One region of the Oceanimonas sp. MB9 genome, then DNA from elsewhere that is predicted to be linked to it. Evidence: predicted binding sites of a transcription regulator. Region 1 holds the regulator's gene; each other region holds the start of a gene.
What was found. The regulator sigma-54, encoded in region 1, starts transcription at its own class of promoters, with help from an activator protein. The targets are predictions, from matches to a motif close to TGGCACNGTTTTNGCTT.
Positions count from the first base shown of each region.

Region 2: OJHNALOF_RS03880 (nitrate reductase) is a predicted target of sigma-54. The motif match lies at 1,803-1,819, and genes of this name have one in related genera.
Region 3: OJHNALOF_RS12435 (ammonium transporter) is a predicted target of sigma-54. The motif match lies at 3,897-3,913, and genes of this name have one in related genera.

Region 1 covers NZ_VFBE01000008.1:45,219-51,498, forward strand. The annotation lists gene OJHNALOF_RS11015 (HPr family phosphocarrier protein) at 1-232, opposite strand, end outside; gene rapZ (RNase adapter RapZ) at 219-1,085, opposite strand; gene ptsN (PTS IIA-like nitrogen regulatory protein PtsN) at 1,096-1,542, opposite strand; gene hpf (ribosome hibernation promoting factor) at 1,545-1,832, opposite strand; gene OJHNALOF_RS11035 (RNA polymerase factor sigma-54) at 1,857-3,293, opposite strand; gene lptB (LPS export ABC transporter ATP-binding protein) at 3,337-4,062, opposite strand; gene lptA (lipopolysaccharide transport periplasmic protein LptA) at 4,065-4,586, opposite strand; gene lptC (LPS export ABC transporter periplasmic protein LptC) at 4,555-5,103, opposite strand; gene kdsC (3-deoxy-manno-octulosonate-8-phosphatase KdsC) at 5,100-5,654, opposite strand; gene OJHNALOF_RS11060 (KpsF/GutQ family sugar-phosphate isomerase) at 5,651-6,280, opposite strand, start outside.
Region 2 covers NZ_VFBE01000005.1:124,310-130,589, reverse strand. The annotation lists gene OJHNALOF_RS03890 (sensor histidine kinase) at 1-684, shown strand, start outside; gene OJHNALOF_RS03885 (ABC transporter substrate-binding protein) at 681-1,709, shown strand; gene OJHNALOF_RS03880 (nitrate reductase) at 1,858-4,467, shown strand; gene OJHNALOF_RS03875 (CmpA/NrtA family ABC transporter substrate-binding protein) at 4,749-6,116, shown strand; gene OJHNALOF_RS03870 (ABC transporter permease) at 6,134-6,280, shown strand, end outside.
Region 3 covers NZ_VFBE01000009.1:230,855-237,134, reverse strand. The annotation lists gene OJHNALOF_RS12455 (serine hydrolase) at 1-117, opposite strand, end outside; gene OJHNALOF_RS12450 (calcium/sodium antiporter) at 303-1,280, opposite strand; gene OJHNALOF_RS12445 (aspartate aminotransferase family protein) at 1,587-2,933, opposite strand; gene OJHNALOF_RS12440 (YceH family protein) at 3,085-3,705, opposite strand; gene OJHNALOF_RS12435 (ammonium transporter) at 4,076-5,287, shown strand; gene OJHNALOF_RS12430 (YkgJ family cysteine cluster protein) at 5,414-5,749, opposite strand; gene OJHNALOF_RS12425 (hypothetical protein) at 5,799-6,047, shown strand; gene OJHNALOF_RS12420 (methyl-accepting chemotaxis protein) at 6,120-6,280, shown strand, end outside.

The DNA.
Region 1 (6,280 bases):
CATTCATGGCGGCTTCCGCTTCCGGGCCCTCGGCCACCACGCGAATGGCGTGTCCCTGGGCCGTTTCCAGCATCAGCAGGCCCATGACGCTGTTGGCGGGGGCCTCTTTCTGCTGGTTGCACACGGTGACTTCGGCGTCGAATTGCTGGGTCAGCTGCACCAGCTGAATGGCGGCCCGGGCGTGCAGCCCTAGCTTGTTGACGATTTGCAGGTCGCGTTCAATTTTCGGCATTGCGCTTTTCCAGAGTACGGTGACGTAGCTGCACGCTTTTGCCCATCTGGCCAAAGACCCGGGCCAGCTGTTCGGCGATGAAGACCGAACGGTGCTGACCGCCGGTGCAGCCGATGGCCACGGTGACATAGCTGCGGTTATTGCGTTCCAGGTGAGGCATCCAGGTGATCAGCAGGTTTTCCAGCTGCCACAGGTATTTCATCACCTCGGGCTGGCTGCTCAGGTAATCGGCCACCGGCTGATCCTGGCCGGTAAAGGGGCGCAGTTCGGCAATCCAGTGGGGGTTGGGCAGAAAACGGGCGTCAAACACGAAGTCGGCGTCCTTGGAAACGCCGTATTTGTAGCCAAAGGACTCGAACACCCAGTTCAATTCCTTTTCTTTCTTGCCGAGGATGCGTTCGCGAATGATTTCGCTGAGATCGTGAATGCTTAAGGACGAGGTATCGATGCGCAGGTCCGCGTCCGACGACAGTGGCGCCAGCAGATGAGTTTCTTCGCGAATGGCCTCGTCCAGGGTCAGGCTGTGGCGGGACAGCGGATGCAGCCGGCGAGTGTCCCCAAAACGGCGGATCAGCACTGAATTGTCGGCGTCGATAAAGATGCTGGAAGGCTGAACGTCATCCATGGCTCGCACCTCGGCCAGAAAGGCTTCCAGCTGCTCGGCACTGTCGGGCAGGTTGCGTACGTCTATGCTTACCGCCACCGCTCCGGGTTTGTCCCGGCGCAGCCGCACCAGCTCAGGCAGCAGCGCCACCGGCAGGTTGTCGACGCAGTAATGGCCGAGATCTTCAAGTACCCGTAAGGCCACGGTTTTGCCCGAACCGGAACGGCCACTGACGATCACCAGCTGCATCTTGCTATCCTCAGGCTGAAATCATGATTTGATAGAGTTCCTCATCGCTGCCGGCCTGACGTAATTGCCGGCACACCTGCTTGTTACTCAGTTTCTCGGCGATCAGCGACAGGGTCTTGAGGTGTTGCTTGCATTCCTGCTCCGGTACCAGCAGGGCAAACACCAGGCCCACCGGCTGGTTGTCGATGGCGTCGAATTCCACCGGCTCGGCAAAGGTAAGCAGTACGGCAGTCGCCTTGTTGTCATCACTGATCCGGCCGTGAGGAATGGCGATGCCATTGCCGATGCCGGTACTGCCCATTTTCTCTCGGGCCAGCAGACAGTCAAAAAGCGGCTGGCTGCCGATATTGAGATGTTCGGCAGCCAGCTCGCTGATAATTTCCAGAGCACGTTTTTTGCTCGTGCAGGGGACTGCACTGCGGGTGCAGCCCCTGCTGAGTATGTCGGCGACTTCCATGGTTATTTTTGCTTGAGTTTTTCTTTGTGTTTGATGATTTGACGATCCAGCTTGTCGATGAGGCTGTCGATGGCCGCATACATGTTTTCATGCTGGGAGTTGGCAAACAGCTCGCCGCCGGTGACGTTCAGCTTGGCTTCGGCGATTTGCTGCATTTTTTCCACATTAAGGATGACGTGCGCATTGGTGATGTGATCGAAATGGCGTTCCAGCCGGGTAAACTTGCTGTTCACATAATCACGCAGGGCATCGGTGATCTCGACATGGTGTCCGGTCAGATTTATTTGCATAACGTCTTCCTTCTGTCGTTGCCTTTAAACCAGGCGTTTGCGCTGATTGGAAGGGGGAATGGCCAGTGATTCCCTGTACTTGGCGATGGTTCGCCTGGCCACCTTGATCCCCTGGTCGGCCAGCAGCTGGGCAATTTTGCTGTCGCTCAGCGGCTTGGCCGGGTTTTCGGCCCCGACCAGCTTCTTGATCAGGGCGCGAATTGCCGTGGACGAACACTCACCCCCGTCGTCGGTGCCCACATGACTGGAGAAGAAATACTTGAGTTCAAACACGCCACGGGGGCTGTGCATGAACTTCTGTGTGGTCACCCGGGAGATGGTGGATTCGTGCATCTCCACCGCTTCCGCCACATGGTTCAGCACCATGGGCTTCATGGCCTCTTCTCCATATTCAAAGAATGCCTGTTGTTGTTCAACAATACAATTGGCAACCTTGAGCAGGGTCTCATTTCGGCTTTCAAGGCTCTTGAGAAACCACTTGGCGTCCTGCAGGTGATTGCGAATAAACTGGCCGTCCTCGCTGTTGCGGGGCTTGCTGGCCAGGGCCGCGTAGGTCTGGTTGAGCCGTATCTTGGGCATGGCCTCGGGGTTGAGTTCCACCACCCAGACCCCGCTGCGCTTGGTGACCACCACATCGGGAATGACGTATTCGGAGTTACCCTGAATAATGCTGCTGCCGGGGCGGGGCTCCAGTTGCTGAATCAGCGCCAGCACTTCCCTGAGCTCGTCTTCCTTGAGCTTGGTCTTGCGCTGCAGGCTGCGGTAGTCACGGTTGCCGAGCAGGTCCATGTGCTGGGCCAGCAAGGCGCGGGCTTCACTCAGCCAGGGTGTGTCGGGCGGATACTGCTCTAGCTGAATGCACAGGCATTCCTGCACGCTGCGGGCGGCCACGCCGATGGGATCGAAGTGCTGAATACGCTTGAGCACTGCTTCCACTTCGTCGGCTTCGATACCGAGCTCCTGGGCCGATACCGCTTCCAGCAGATCGTCGATACCGGCGGTGAGGTAGCCGGCGTCGTCGACGGCATCGATTATGGCCATGGCGATGGCCTGATCGGTGTCACTGAAAGGGGTCAGATTCATCTGCCAGATCAGGTAGTCCTGCAGGCTCTCGGTGGTTTCACCCTGGTAAACGCTGTCTTCCAGCCCTTCCGGCAGGCCGGCGCCGCCGCTGACCGGAGAGGCGGTGTAAACCTCCTCCCAGCTGGTGTCCATGGGCAAGTCTTCGGACAGCTGGTTGCGCTCCATGGCGGTGTCGGCGGCCATCTGCTCTTCGTTGCGGTTGTCGGCCACCTTGACGCTGTCGGCTTCCTCCTGCTCCAGCAGGGGGTTGCTGTCCAGCGCCTGCTGAATTTCCTGCTGCAGCTCCATGCTGGACAGCTGCAACAGGCGAATGGCCTGCTGCAGCTGGGGCGTCATGGTCAGCTGCTGGCCCAGACGTAACTGAAGAGTCGGCTTCATGTATGCAAACGTCCTTCCATATCAACCGCGGGTTGCGGTGCCTTCAGAGGCTGAATTGTTCGCCGAGATAAACCTTTTTGACCTGCTCGTTGGCGAGGATTTCCGTCGGTGTGCCGGCGGCGATGCGGTGCCCATGACTGACAATATAGGCCTTTTCGCACACGTCCAGGGTCTCGCGTACATTGTGATCGGTGATCAGTACGCCCAGTCCTCTGTCCCTGAGGTGCAGAATGATTTTCTTGATGTCTATCACCGAAATGGGATCCACGCCGGCAAAGGGTTCGTCGAGCAGAATAAAGCGCGGATCCGCCGCCAGCGCCCGGGCGATCTCAACCCGCCGCCGTTCGCCGCCGGACAGACTCATTCCCAGGCTGTCGCGAATATGGGTAATGTTGAATTCTTCCAGCAGCTGTTCCATTTTCTCGCTGCGGCCGTCGGCATTCAGATCCTTGCGGGTCTGCAGCACCGCCATCAGGTTGTCGGCAACGCTCAGGCGGCGAAAAATCGAGGCCTCCTGGGGCAGGTAGCCAATGCCGGAGCGGGCGCGCACGTGCATGGGCTCGTGACTGATATCCTGGCCGTCGATGGTGATGCTGCCGGCGTCCCGCTGGACCAGGCCTACAATCATGTAAAAGGAGGTGGTCTTGCCGGCACCGTTGGGGCCGAGCAGACCCACGATCTGACCGGTGTTCACGGTCAGGCTGACGTCGGCCACCACTTTGCGGCCCTTGTAGCTTTTCTGCAGGCCGCGCGCTTTCAGTATCGCCATGCTCAGTTCTTGTCCTGCTCGTCGAAATTCTGCACCTGCTCGGGCAGGAAGATGGTGGTGACCCTGTCCTTGCCGCCCTGGCTTTCGGCCTCCATCTGCTCCTTGTCGATAAAGTAGCGAATACGGTAGCCGGTGACGATGTTGTCATCCTGCTTGAGCTTGGCGTCCCGAATCAGGGTGATGGTGCGGGCGCGCATGTCGTAGTGAATTTCCCGCGCCTCGGCATGCACCGGCTTGCCGTTGTTGAGGATCTGCTCGTAGGTGGCCGGACTGCCCTTGGCGGTCATCGACTGCAGGCCCTGTTCATTGCGGATCACCACCAGCTGGTCGGCGCGCACGTCTATGCTGCCCTGCTTGACCACTACCTTGTCGATAAAGGTGACCTTGTCATCGGCCAGCTCTACCAGTTGACGGCCCGCGTCTATGGTCACCGGCTGGCGAAAGTCGCTGTCCCTGGCCTGGGCCTGACCCAGGCCGAGCAGGCCGCCAAGACTAAGGATTGAAATAAGTTGCCCGGGTTTCATTCAGTAATTCCACCGTTTGTTGATCAAGCTCGCCCAGCACACCCAGCCCCTCGGCCTGGTATTGCGGACTTTGCAGCCGCACCTGCCGGTTGGAGCGCAGCTGGTTATTGATAAAGTCCAGTTCCAGATATTCGGTGGTCAGGGTTTCCACCAGGGCATCCGGTTGCAGCCCATTGCCCACGACATTGCCGGTCAGCACGGCATTGTCGCCGGTATTGATGGTGCCGTCATCACCGCGGAGCCGCCACTGGGGCTGGCCATCGGGGGAATAGAGCAAGATAACAGGTTTTTTCATCAGGGTCATGGACAGGGGCTCGTAGTACTCGGCGTACTCCGCCTGCATGCCCCGGTAGGGCAGCCCCAGCCGGTTGTACTGCACGCTGGCCAGGTTGGTGGCGACGAAATCGGGCTGGTAATCCTGCGGGTTTACCGGCGCTTCGGTATCGTTGCGAAACCACTGCCAGCTGGCCAGCGCAATGATGAACAGGGCGCCAAACAGCCAGGTCTGGCGGCTCATACGCTCATGCCCTCGGCCTGCTCCAGCCGGCCGCGGGCCGCCAGCAGCAGATCGCACAGTTCGCGCACCGCACCCCGGCCACCGGCAGTGCGGGTCGTGTAATCGGCCCGCTGCAGCACCAGCGGGTGGGCATCGGCCACCGCTACCCCCAGGCCGCAGTCCTGCATCACCGGCAGATCCACCACGTCGTCGCCGATATAGGCCACCTGTTGTGGCGTGAGCCCGAGGCGCTCAAGCAGCTCGCCGTAACTGTGCATCTTGTCACTCTGGCCCTGATAGACATGGCGCACGCTCAGTGAAGCCATGCGTTCACTGACGATGCGTGAGCTGCGCCCGGTGATCACCGCCACTTCGATGCCGGCATTGAGCAATGCCTTGATGCCAAAGCCGTCCCGCGTGGAAAAGCCCTTGTATTCCTCGCCGTCGTTACCGATATAGATCATGCCATCGGACAAGACGCCGTCCACGTCACAAATCAGCAGGCGAATGTCTTTCAGCCGGCGCCAGACGTCCTTGGTCACGGCGCCATAGAGGGTTTGTACCGTCATCAGATCACTCCCGCGCGTAGTAAATCGTGCATGTTAAAGGCCCCGATCGGGCGCTGGTCATCATCCAGCACCAGCAGGCCGCTGATTTTTTTCTCTTCCATCAGTTTGACCGCTTCCGCCGCCAGCATGCCGGCGGGCACAGTGGTGCAGCTGCGGGTCATGACCTGCGCGATGCGAGTGTTGTGCACGTCAACCTTGTGGTCCAGGGTGCGGCGCAGGTCTCCGTCAGTATAGATGCCGGCCAGCCGGCCTTCGCCATCGACCACGGCGGTAAAGCCCATGCCGCTGCGGCCGATCTCCAGCAGCGCCTCGATGATCAGGGTGTCGAGGCCCACTCGGGGCACCCGCTCGTCCTTGTGCATGATATCGGCCACTCGCAGCAGCAGCCGCTTGCCCAGGGCGCCGCCCGGGTGGCTGAGGGCGAAGTCGTCGGCGGTAAAGCCGCGGGCCTCCAGCAGCGCCACCGCCAGGGCGTCACCCATGGCCAGGGTGGCGGTGGTGCTGGCGGTGGGGGCCAGTCCCAGCGGGCAGGCTTCCTGCTCGACCCGAGTGCACAGGTGCACATCCGCTTCCCGGGCCATGGTGGACTCGGGCTTGCCGGTCATGCACACCAGCTTCATGCCCCGGCG
Region 2 (6,280 bases), on a different contig from region 1:
CGCCAGCAAGCCCTGCTGGAACGGGTGGAGTCCTATACCTCGGTGGCCGCCCATCAGCTGCGCACGCCCCTGGCCACCCTGCGGGCCCTGTGCGAAAACGCGCGAGACGAGGCCGATAACGGCCGTCGGCAACGACTGCTGGCGCAACTGGTGGAGCAATGCGATCAGCTGTCTTTAACGGTGCGTCACCTGCTCAATCAGGCGCTGCTCGATCACCGCTTTCACAGCCGCGAGCCGGAGCCGGTGGCGCTCAACGCCCTGGTACGGCAGGTGTGCATGGAGCTGGCGGTCCAGGCCCTGCATCGGGGCGTGGAACTGGCCTTTGTGCCGGCGCCGGCGGAGCGGCAACTGCGCGGCGACGCCTTTGCCCTGACCCAGATGCTCAACAACCTGATCGAAAACGCCGTGGCCCACAGTCCGGCCGACGGCCTGGTGGAGATCGCCGTGGGTGCCGACGGCTGCATTTGCATTCGGGATTCGGGCCCGGGCATTGCCGACCAGGAGAAAGAAAGGGTGTTTGAACGTTTTTACCGAGGCACCGCCAGCCGCCATCACGGCAGCGGCCTGGGCATGGCCATCGCCCGGGACGTGGCCGAGCACCATCATGCCCGCATTCGCCTCACCGATAACCACCCTCACGGCCTGACGGTGGAAATTCGTTTTGGCACGGAGGCCTGGCTGTGAACTGGCTGATCCTGCTGCTGTTATGCCTGCTGCCGACGGCGTGGGCGGAACAAAGCATACGGCTGCCCGCCACCGGGGTGGAGCAAACGCAACTGGTGCTCTATAGCGCCACCGACTACCAGCACATGGCGCCCCTGCTGCAGGCCTTTCAGCGTCGCCGGCCCGACGTGGCCATTGTCTTTGTGGACTTCAATTCCCAGCAGCTGTATCAGCGCTTTCTGGAAGAAGGCAGGGACTCACCGGCCGATCTGTTGCTGAGCTCGGCCATGGATCTGCAGCTTAAACTGGTCAACGACGGCCATGCTCGGCCCTGGCACTCCGACCGCACCGATGCCCTGCCCGCCGGCGTGCACTGGCGGCATGAGCTGTTCGCCCTGACCGTGGAGCCGGTGGTCATGGTATTCAACCGCGATCTGCTGGGCCCTCATGCCCTGCCCCGCAGCCGCCAGGAGCTGCTGGCCCTGCTGCGCCGGGATCCCGCGCGTTTTCAGGGCCGTATTCGCGCCTATGACATCACCCAGAGCGGCGTGGGCTATTTGCTGGCCACCCAGGACAGCCAGCAGGGGGAAAGCTACGGCCGGCTGCTGGAAGCCTTTGGCGGCCTGTCGGTACGCCTGAGTGAAAGCAGCAACCAAATGCTCACCGAGCTGGCCGAAGGCCGGGCCGTGCTGGGCTATAACCTGCTGGGCTCTTATGTGGCCGCCGCCGTCGACAACCATCCCCAGCTGGCGGCGGTGGCTCCCCGGGACTACAGCCTGCTGTTGATGCGCCTGGCGCTGATTTCCCGCTATGCCCGGCAGCCACAACTGGCGGGCGAGCTGCTCGACTTTATGCTGTCCCCCGTCGGCCAGGCGGCGCTGGCCGACGGTGGCCTGCTGCCGCTGTTTACCCCCGAAGCCGGGCTGACCGTGCGCCCCGAGGGACCGGTCACCCCCATTCCCCTCACCCCGGCACTGCTGCCGGCACTGGATCCCCTCGACAAGCAGGGTTTTATACGCACCTGGACCGGCTCCATGGCGCCCTGAGCCGCTGCACCACGCCGGGCGCCTGCCTTGTATTGGTGCAGCACGTCTTTTGCGTAGAAACATAAACAATTGATAAGTAAACATTTATAAAAATGGCACGGCCCTTGCTGATGAGATGAACCATCTTTTTATGTTTTGCAGGGCCACGATGACAGCTTTCACTGAGACCACCTGTCCCTATTGCGGCGTTGGCTGCGGCATACGGGTCGACCAGCAAGGCGCCGTACAGGGCGATAAACGTCATCCCGCCAACCGGGGTGCCCTCTGTGTGAAGGGCACGGCACTGACGGAAAGCCAGCGCCTGCCCAGTCGCCTGCTCTACCCCAGGCTCAAGGGAAAGGAAGTGGACTGGCCGGCGGCGATCGAGCACATCGCCCTGCGCCTGAACGACATTATCGAGCAGCACGGCCCAGAGGCGGTGGCCTTTTACGGCTCGGGCCAGATGCTGACCGAAGACTACTATGTGGCCAACAAGCTGATGAAGGGCTTTATCGGCTCGGCCAATATCGACACCAACTCCCGGCTGTGCATGTCGTCCGCCGTCGCCGCCCACCAGTACGCCTTTGGCGAGGATGCGGTGCCCGCCTGCTACGACGACATCGACGAGGCCGAGCTGGTGGTGATCGCCGGCGCCAATACCGCATGGACCCATCCGGTCCTGTTTCGCCGGCTGGAAGCCGCCCGGGCCGCCAAGCCGCGCCAGCAATGGATCGTGATCGACCCCAGGGCCACCGCCACCGCCCGTCAGGCGGATCTGCACCTGGCCATCACCCCGGGCTCGGATCTGGCGTTGTTCAACGGCCTGGCCCGCTATCTGCTCGAGCAGGGGGCCATCGATCGGGATTTCGTCACTCGGCATGTGGCGGGCCTGGACGAACTGCGGCAACAGCTGTCCGCGCCCGAGTTCGCCCCCGAGCAAGTAGCCGACACCACCGGCCTGAGCCTGGAACGGCTGCTGCATTTCTATCGCCTGTTCCAGGCCCACCCCCAAACCCTGACCCTGTTCTGCATGGGCATCAATCAGTCGCTCCAGGGCACCCACAACGCCGGCGCCATCATCAATTGCCACCTGCTCACCGGCCGTATCGGCAAGCCGGGCGCGGCGCCCTTTTCACTGACCGGCCAGCCCAACGCCATGGGCGGACGCGAGGTGGGGGGACTGGCCAACCAGCTGGCGGCCCACATGGACTTTGCCCCCGCCAACCGGGACAGGGTAGCCCGCTTCTGGGGTACCGAGCGCCTGGCCCAGGGGCCCGGGCACAAGGCCATGGACATGATGGCGGCGCTGGAGCGGGGTGAAATCAAGGCGTTGTGGGTGATGGGCACCAACCCGGCGGTGTCGCTGCCCGACAGTGCCCGGGCCCGTCGTGCCCTGGCCCGCTGCGAGCTGCTGATCGTCTCCGACATCAGCCCCGCCACCGACACCGCCCGGCTGGCCGACGTGCTGCTGCCCGCCGCCGGCTGGGGCGAAAAGGACGGCACCGTCACCAACTCGACACGCATCATCTCCCGCCAGCGCCCCTTTCGCGCGGCTCCGGGTGCCGCCAAACCGGACTGGTGGGCCCTGTGCCGGGTGGCACGCGCCATGGGCTTTACCGGTGCCTTTGACTTTGACTCCCCCGCCGCCATTTTTCGTGAACACGCCGCCCTTTCCGGTTTTGAAAACCGGGGCGAGCGGCTGTTCAACCTGGGGGCGCTCGGCACCCTGAGCGATGCCGACTACGACGCCCTGCGCCCGTTGAGCTGGCCCCTGGCGGGTCAGCACGGCGGCCCGGTCCGGCTGTTTGCCGATGGCCGCTTTGCCACCGCCGATGGCCGGGCGCGGCTGCGGACGGCGGCGCCGCAGGCCGGCCCCGGCACCCGGGCGTTACTGCTCAATACCGGCCGGCTGCGGGATCAGTGGCACACCATGAGCCGCACCGGCCATGTGGCACGGCTGATGGCGGCGGCCACCGAGCCTCGGGCCCACCTGCACCCCGACACCCTGGCCCGCCTCGGACTGGGCCAGAATGATCTGCTGGCCCTCAGCAACGCGCGAGCCAGCATACTGGTGCGCCCGGTGGCCGACGATGACATGGCCCGCGAACAGGTGTTTGTGCCCATGCACTGGAGCGGAGAGTTCAGTGCCGGTGGCCGGGTCAACGATCTGACCGAAGCCCGGGGCTGTGCCCTGTCCGGCCAGCCCGCCTTCAAGCAAAGCCAGGTGCAGGCCAGCCCGGTCAGGCCCGGCTGGCAGGCCAGCTGGATTGCCAGCGAGGCCCCGGCCTCGCTGCCGGCCTGGTGGAGCCGGCGGCCGCTGAGCCGGGGCGAATGCTGGAGCCTGGCCGGACTCGAGGGCTCCGCCGAGGAGCTGCGGGCCGGGCTGACCGTCACCGACAGCTGGCTGGACTGGCCCCTGCCCCAGGGCCGGCTGCTGATTCGACTGACGGCAGGCAAGGTCAATGCCCTGCTGCTGCAGGGGTTGTCACCCTGGCACATCGATGCAGAGCCGCTGGCCGCGCTGCTGGATGCCCCCCTGCAACCCAGTTTGTTACTTACCCGGCTGGGTCTGGCCCTGGCCGGCAACAGCCGGCTGGTGTGCAGCTGCTGGAGCGTCAGCGAGGCACAAATCCAGCGCACCATAGAGCAGCACGACCTCACAACGCTGGCGCAACTGCAGCAACAGCTCAAATGCGGCACCCGCTGCGGCTCCTGTGTGCCGGAGCTGAAACAGATTCTGGTCGCGTGCCGGTCCCAAACGCGGGAGACCAGCACCTGATCCCCAGGTTCCATTAACTCCGGTCTGCCCGGGGCGTTTCCTCCACTCCTGCCCGTTTGGCGACTCCCATGCTTGCATGGGAGTTTTTTTTGCGCCCGGCACCGAGTGGAAACCTCTGCATCATTGTGGTGAAACGCCTGCCCGCAAACAGGCGCCCCTTGTTGGCAATGAAAATAAAAACATATAAAAATCATTAACTTAAAATTGGCACATATCTTGATACTTAATCTGTAGTCACCGATTTTTCCGGCCAAGGAACCAACCTCACAGGGAGTATCATCATGACGTTATGGCAAACCACAGCGACGGCCTGCACCCTCGCCCTGAGCCTGGCCGCCCCCCTCGCGGCCCAGGACGGGCCCGGACCGGCGGAAAAGGACGAGCTGACCCTGGGCTTTATCAAGCTCACCGACATGGCCCCCCTGGCCATCGCCTACGAGAAGGGCTTTTTTGAGGATGAAGGGCTCTATGTCACCCTGGAAGCCCAGGCCAACTGGAAGGTGCTGCTGGACAGGGTCATTTCCGGCGAACTGGATGGCGCCCACATGCTGGCCGGCCAGCCCATCGGAGCCTCCCTCGGCATCGGTACCCAGGCCGACATCATCACCGCCTTCAGCATGGATCTGAACGGCAATGCCATTACCGTGGCCAACCAGGTGTGGTCAACCATGAAGCCGCACCTCGAACATGATGCCGCCGGCAAGCCGCTGCACCCCATTTCCGCCTCCGCGCTCAGGCCGGTACTGGAGCAATATCAGCAGGATGGCAAAAGCCTGAACCTGGGCATGGTGTTTCCGGTGTCCAGCCACAACTACGAACTGCGTTACTGGCTGGCCGCCGGCGGCATTCATCCCGGCTACTACGCCCCTCATCAGGGCGACAACAGTGGTCAACGCCAGGCCGAGGTACTGCTCTCGGTCACCCCGCCGCCCCAGATGCCGGCCACCCTGGAAGCCGGCACCATCGCCGGCTACAGCGTGGGCGAACCCTGGAACCAACAGGCGGTGCTGAAGCAGATCGGGGTGCCGGTGATCACCAACCACGACATCTGGCCCCACAACCCGGAAAAGGTATTCGGCGTCAGCCAGGCCTGGGCCGATGCCAACCCCAACACCCACCTGCGGCTGATCAAGGCCCTGCTGCGCGCCGCCCACTGGCTGGATCAGGGGGACAACGCCAACCGACCGGAAGCGGTGGAGATACTGTCACAGCCCTACTATGTGGGCGCCGATAAAAAGGTGATCGCCGCCAGCATGACCGGCTCCTTTGAGTACGAGCGCGGCGATGTACGCCCGGCCCCCGACTTCAACGTGTTCTTTCGCCACAACGCCACCTACCCCTGGTACAGCGATGCCATCTGGTTCATGACCCAAATGCGCCGCTGGGGCCAGATTGCCGACGCCAAGAGCGATGACTGGTACCTGGAGCAGGCCAGACGCATCTATCGCCCCGACATCTACGTGCAGGCTGCTCGCGCACTGATCGCCGAGGGCAAGCTGAATGCCGCCGACTTTCCCGATCTGGACCAGCGGGACGGTTTTCGCCCAGCCACCAACGCCTTTATCGACGGCGCCACCTTTGACGGCCGCAAGCCCAACGCCTACATCGACCAGTTCGCCATCGGCCTGACCGGCGACACCCGGCTGTAAGCAACGAGGAGAGTAAAATGAGCATCAACGTAATTTCACTGACCCACTGGTCACGGCTGACCTCGCCTCGAAGCTGGTCAAAGGCCCTGACCCCTCTGCTCGGCCTCACCGTGTTCCTGCTGCTGTGGCACCTGCTGGCGGGCCAGGTGCAGACCTCCCTCGGC
Region 3 (6,280 bases), on a different contig from region 1:
CCAGCCCCGAGTGTTGGGATTGCTGTCGTCAACGGAAAGCCGTGTTGCCGACGCCGGCTGTGTCAGCAGAATGAAAAGCAGGCCGGCGGTGGCCCACGGCGCCTTAAGCCCGGTCATGATGTTCTCCCGCGCCAGATTGGGGTTATGCGGGTGAGTATAGACTCGGTCGCGTTTGAAGCGAATGAGGTAGAGGGGCGAAGCAGCCTCGTGTAAGGCCCACAAAGAAGAAAGCGCCCTTACGGGCGCCAATGCAGGCGAGTCGCGTGCCTCACCCCGCCTGCCTTTCCATCGCCTGGAGTAATCTAAGCGGCGGCAATCACATTGCCGGCCAGCCAGCCGGTGTAAGCCACATACACCGTCAGCAAAAAGGCGCCTTCAAAACGGTTGATGCGCCCCTGCCGGCCCTTGAAGCCAAAGCCCAGCACAAACAGCGACAGGGTCAGCACTATCATCACCATAAAGTCGCGACTGAGCACCTCCGGCATCACCTCCAGCGGGTGAATAATGCCGGCAAGACCCACCACCGCCAGGGTGTTGAACAGGTTGGAGCCAATCACGTTGCCCAGGGCCAGGTCGTGCTCGTTTTTGCGAATGGCGGCAATGGACGATGCCAGCTCCGGCAGCGAGGTGCCGATGGCCACAATGGTCAGGCCAATAATCAAGTCACTCACGCCAAAGGCCTGGGCCACGTTCACCGCGCCCCACACCAGAATGCGCGAGCTGATGATCAGCAGCACCAGGCCAGCCAGCAGCCAGAACAGCGCCTTTTTCAGGCTCATCAGGTTGTCGTCCAGCTCTCTCTCCTGCTCGGCGGCCATGCTGTCATTACCGTCCCGCAGGCCCTGACGAATGCTCCAGGCCATCAGCAGCACAAACACCACCAGCAGCATGATGGCATCGGTCCGCGCCAGCCAGCCGTTCCACAACAGGCTGAGGGACAGCAGGGTGATCAGCAGCAGTATGGGCAGTTCCTTGCGCAGCACCTGGGAATGCACGGCAATGGGGCTTATCAGCGCCGTTATCCCCAGGATCAACCCGATATTGGCGATGTTGGAGCCATAGGCATTACCCAGCGCCAGGCCGGGGTTGCCTTCCAGCGCCGAGATAATAGACACCACAATTTCCGGCGCCGAGGTTCCAAAGCCCACGATCACCATGCCGATCAGCAAGGGGGGCATGCCCGCATGACGGGCGGTGGCAGAGGCGCCATCCACGAAACGATCGGCACTCCACACCAGCACCGCAAGGCCCAGCAAAATGGCAGCAACAGACATCAGCATGGTGATTTCCCCCCATGAACAGGGGCAGACAGAAGAAATGACAGGCAAGACATGTTCATAAGCGCTCTTGGGGCGGGACACGACAACCAAGACGCACCATCTCCCGCCCGGTGGATGGTTGCGTCTCGAGTCTCATCAATCCGTCAGGACACGACTGCCATAAGCCTTTGGCTCAGAGATTGTTGACAGCCGTTTCGGCGGTTGCCGAACGATTACTCCCTCAAGAGGCGCATATTGTGACAGCTTGCGCCCGGCAATAAAAGGGGCACCGACCACACTCGTTCACATCCATGAACGGCACCAGGCTCAAGCATTGGCGAGCACACGCGCTACGCCGCCAAACAACTGCTCAATCTCTCCTGGAGTGGAGATAAAGGGCGGGCCAAACTGCAGGGTGTCTCCGCCAAAGCGCACATAATAGCCCGCCTGCCACAGTGCAATGGCCAGCTCCATGGGCCGGCGCGCCGGCTCGCCCGGGTATGACGCCAGCTGCACCGCTCCGGCCAGGCCGCAGTTGCGAATGTCCACTACATGGGGCAGTCCTCTGAGCCGATGGATCTGCTCCGCGAACACCGGCATCAGCGCCCGCACCCTGCCCGGCATCTCCTCTTCAACGAGAATATCAAGCGACGCCATGGCGGCGGCGCAGGCCAGGGGATGGCCGGAATAGGTATAGCCATGAGGGAACTCCACCATGTAGTCCGGCCCCGGCTGCGCCATAAAGGCCTGATAAATATGCTCCCTGGCGATGACCGCCCCCATGGGCACCACCCCGTTGGTGAGCTGCTTGGCCAGGTTCATGATGTCAGGTACCACGCCGAAAAAATCGGCGCCGAACAGTTCGCCCATGCGGCCCAGGCCGGTGATCACCTCGTCGAAAATCAGCAGAATATCGTGTCGATGGCAAATATCCCGCAACCGCTGCAAATAGCCCACCGGCGGCACAATGACACCGGCCGAGCCGGACATGGGCTCCACGATCACCGCCGCGATATTGGAGGCGTCGTGCAGCTCAATCAGCCGTAGCAAATGATCGGCCAGCTCCGCGCCCTGTTCGGGCTGGCCCCGGCTGAAGGCGTTTTCCGCCAGCAAGGTGTGAGGCAGGTGATCCGCGTCCACCAGCTGACCGTAGTGCTTGCGGTTGGCGCCGATTCCCCCCAGGCTGGTGCCGCCCATGTTCACCCCGTGATACCCCCTGGCCCGACCAATGAGCCGGGTCTTTTCCGGCTTGCCGCGGGCACGCCAGTAGGCCCGGGCCATTTTCAGGGCGGTGTCGGCACACTCGGAGCCGGAGTTGGTAAAAAACACGCGGTTAAGGTCGGCGGGCGCCAGCGCCGCCAATCGTTCGGCCAGCGCAAAGGCCAGGGGATGGCCGGTCTGAAACCCGGGGGCATAATCCAGGGTATGCAGCTGACGATGAATGGCTTCAATGATTTTCGGGTGTTTGTGCCCCAGGCCGGTGCACCACAGCCCGGAGAGGCTGTCGAACAGCCGGCGGCCGTCCACATCGGTAAAATAGGCACCGTCCGCCCCGGCCAGCAGCCGGGGCGCGGCCTTGAAGGCCCGGTTGCCGGTAAAGGGCATCCAGAAGGCGTCCAGGCTGAGCCGGCGCGCTACTTCCTGCTGGTCGTCTGCATCTGTCAGGGGATTCATCACTGGCTCCCACCGCCATTATCGCTCCTACCACTATGGCCGATAAATGCCAGGATGAGCACCCAGTGCCGACGTTAAATGCAAGTTCCGCTCGCTGCCACTGCGCCCGTGCCATGCTTTCGATGGTACCGGCTGAAAGTGGCGAACGGCATCACTCCCCTTCCAGCTCGCGAATGCGGGCCTTGAGCCGGGCCACTTCCGCCTCCAGCTCGGCGATACGGGCCTGAGCGTCCCCTGCCGGCGTCACCGGGGCCGATGGCTCGGTCACCGGAGCATCGCCAAAGAGGTGGGCATAGCGCGATTCCCGCTTGCCGGGCTGTCGCTCCAGCTTGACCACAAAGGGGCCCTTTTCCATCAGGCTGTGCAGGCAGTCGTCCACCTCGCTGACATCGCCAAACGGATGCAGGCGGGCGCAGCGGCTGCGCAGCTCCCCCGGGGTTTGCGGGCCACGCAGCAGCAGCTCGCAGACAATGGCCAGCTCACCGGCGCTGAATTGCAGCTCGCCAAACTCGGTGTTACAGAAGCGATGCTGATACTTGGCGGCACGGGCGTTAAAACCGGCCACGTTGTTCACCAGACGACGGGCCCCCAGCGTGTTGAGCACCGACTGCACGTCGCGCTCGGCGAGGCTCATCACCGGATCCCGGTTGCTTTTCTGGTTGCAGGCGTTAACCAGTGAATTGAGGGTAAGCGGATAGACATCGGGAGTGGACACCTGTTTTTCAATCAGGCAGCCAATCACGCGTTGCTCGAGGGCAGAGAGTTTTTCCATAACCAGGCTCCTTGTGTTCTGCCTAAAGACTACCGGACAACCCTCAAAACACCAGCATTTTCCGTCGCTTACTGCGTTTCTTAGCGCCTTTCCATGGCGCCGATGCTGCCACAGGCCGCGCGCATGGCCGCCGAAACCCCGCGATTACCAGCACGCCGCCGCCTTCTGTGAGCCGGCAGTGGCAGACCCATTGGCACAAATTTTGCCTCGATACTCGCGCTAACAGGATCCGCTTTGGTGCAACCCAGTCTCACGCCGCACCAAAGCGGGCAACGTCATAATCAGGTGGCGGGTGCTAAGGTAAATCATGCTGCATTTCGGTGCAGGCGACCCTATCTGGGGCACCGGTCACCGTTACGGAGGAAATCGCGTGGAATCAATCAGCAGCGCTATCGGCGAGCTGTCGCAAAGTGCCAACACAATGTTCATCCTGCTGGGGGCCATACTGGTGTTTGCCATGCATGCCGGGTTTGCCTTTCTGGAGGTGGGCACCGTCAGGCGCAAGAACCAGGTCAATGCCCTGGCCAAGATCATGAGCGATTTTGGCTTTTCGGCCCTCGCCTACCTGTTTGTCGGTTACTGGCTGGCCTACGGCGTCACCTTTTATGACAGTGCCGCCGTGCTGTCCCAGAACCACGGTTACGAGCTGGTCAAATTCTTTTTCCTGATGACCTTTGCCGCCGCCATTCCGGCCATCATCTCCGGCGGCATCGCCGAGCGCGGACGTTTCTGGCCCTTCCTGATCGCCTCGGCGCTGGTGGTGGGACTGGTCTATCCGCTGTTTGAAGGCATTGCCTGGAACGGTAACCATGGCATTCAGGACTGGCTGGAAAACCGGTTTGGTGCGCCCTTTCACGATTTTGCCGGCTCCGTTGTGGTGCATGGTGTCGGAGGCTGGCTGGCGCTGGTGGCGGTGCTTTTGCTGGGCATTCGCCACGGGCGCTACAAGGGTGGGCGGCTGGTGGCTTTTCCGCCCTCCAATATTCCCTTTCTCGGCCTTGGCGCCTGGATTCTTTGCATCGGCTGGTTCGGCTTTAATGTCATGTCGGCCCAAACGCTGGATGGCATTTCCGGACTGGTGGCGGTCAACAGCCTGATGGCCATGGTCGGTGGCATCATCAGCGCCCTGATCGCCGGCCGCAACGACCCCGGATTTATCCATAACGGCCCCCTGGCCGGGCTGGTGGCGGTTTGCGCCGGATCCGATGTCATGCATCCCCTTGGTTCATTGCTGGTGGGTGGCGTCGCCGGGGTACTCTTTGTCTGGGCCTTCACTCAGGCCCAGAACCGCTGGAAAATCGACGACGTGCTGGGGGTCTGGCCCCTGCATGGACTGTGTGGCCTCTGGGGCGGCATTGCCGCGGGCATTTTCGGCAGCGAGGCGCTGGGTGGCCTGGGCGGCGTCAGCCTGATGTCCCAGTTGCTGGGCTCACTGCTGGGGGTCGCCATTGCCCTGCTGGGAGGCCTTGTCATCTACGGCCTGATCAAGGTTCTGGTGGGATTGCGGCTGGATGCCGAGCAGGAATATAACGGCGCGGATCTGAGCATTCACCGCATTGAGTCCAGCTCCGACGACCGTTAACACCACGTCAGGCCTTGTGCCCTGAACAACCGGCCCGGCACCGTCTTAGGCCGGTTGTTTATGACTGGCGATGCGAGGGAGTGGCCACCACCGCGGTCGCTTCCTCCAAGGTCTGGCGCCGCCTGCTTATGCCGCCACCGGATTGTCCTCCAGCGGGGGCAGGCCATGAGCGGCCCGGGCCCGGTTGCAGGCGCCCTCGGCGTCATAGGCCTCAAAATCCCGGCAGGGGCCGGGACGATTTTCATAAATGGAGCAGGACACGCAGCCGCCCACCTCCCCTTCCAGCGCCACACAACGGGGCGATGGCTGGTTGGTGCCACGCATGGCCAGACGGGTAAAAGACACCGGCTCGGTCAGAGGCTCGGGCACGGCAAAGTCGCTGTGCACTTCTCCCCAGTAAAAAGACACACGAAAAAACGCACAGCAGGCGCCGCAATTCAAACAGGTATTGCCACCACTCATTAACGCCTTACCTCCAGGCAAAACCAAAACAGTGACGAAAACAGCAACAATGAAAAACGGGAAAGACCCCGTGACGGGAACAACGGAAAAGAAACTGGCGAACGGGTCGACTGCCCGACGCGACGTGCCGGTGGAAACTCCCAGGCTGGAAAAAAAGGGCGATATGAATAAATCGAAATCGGTCGGCAGGCAAGGGGACAAACACGAAAAGGCGAAAAAAATACCAGTTTCTGCTGCCGTCACTCCCGCCATGTTAAAAAATTGTGCGCTTGCGCAAACAATGAAAAACAACCGTTGAGTTTGGCTCAGGGCCGCCGTTCAATACGACCTCGGTCGTTTTCTTCGAGCCACAAAAACAGGGAAATGTTGTATGAAGCTGACTCACAAGGTGGGGCTCACCGCCGCCGCCGTATTGCTGATCACCGTTGGTTTGTTGTCCTGGCTGCAACTTTCGCAGGTGCGGGACAGCCTGCGCCAGCAAACCGCCGCCACCGTTCATGAAACCAGCTCCACCCTGGCGCACCAGATAGA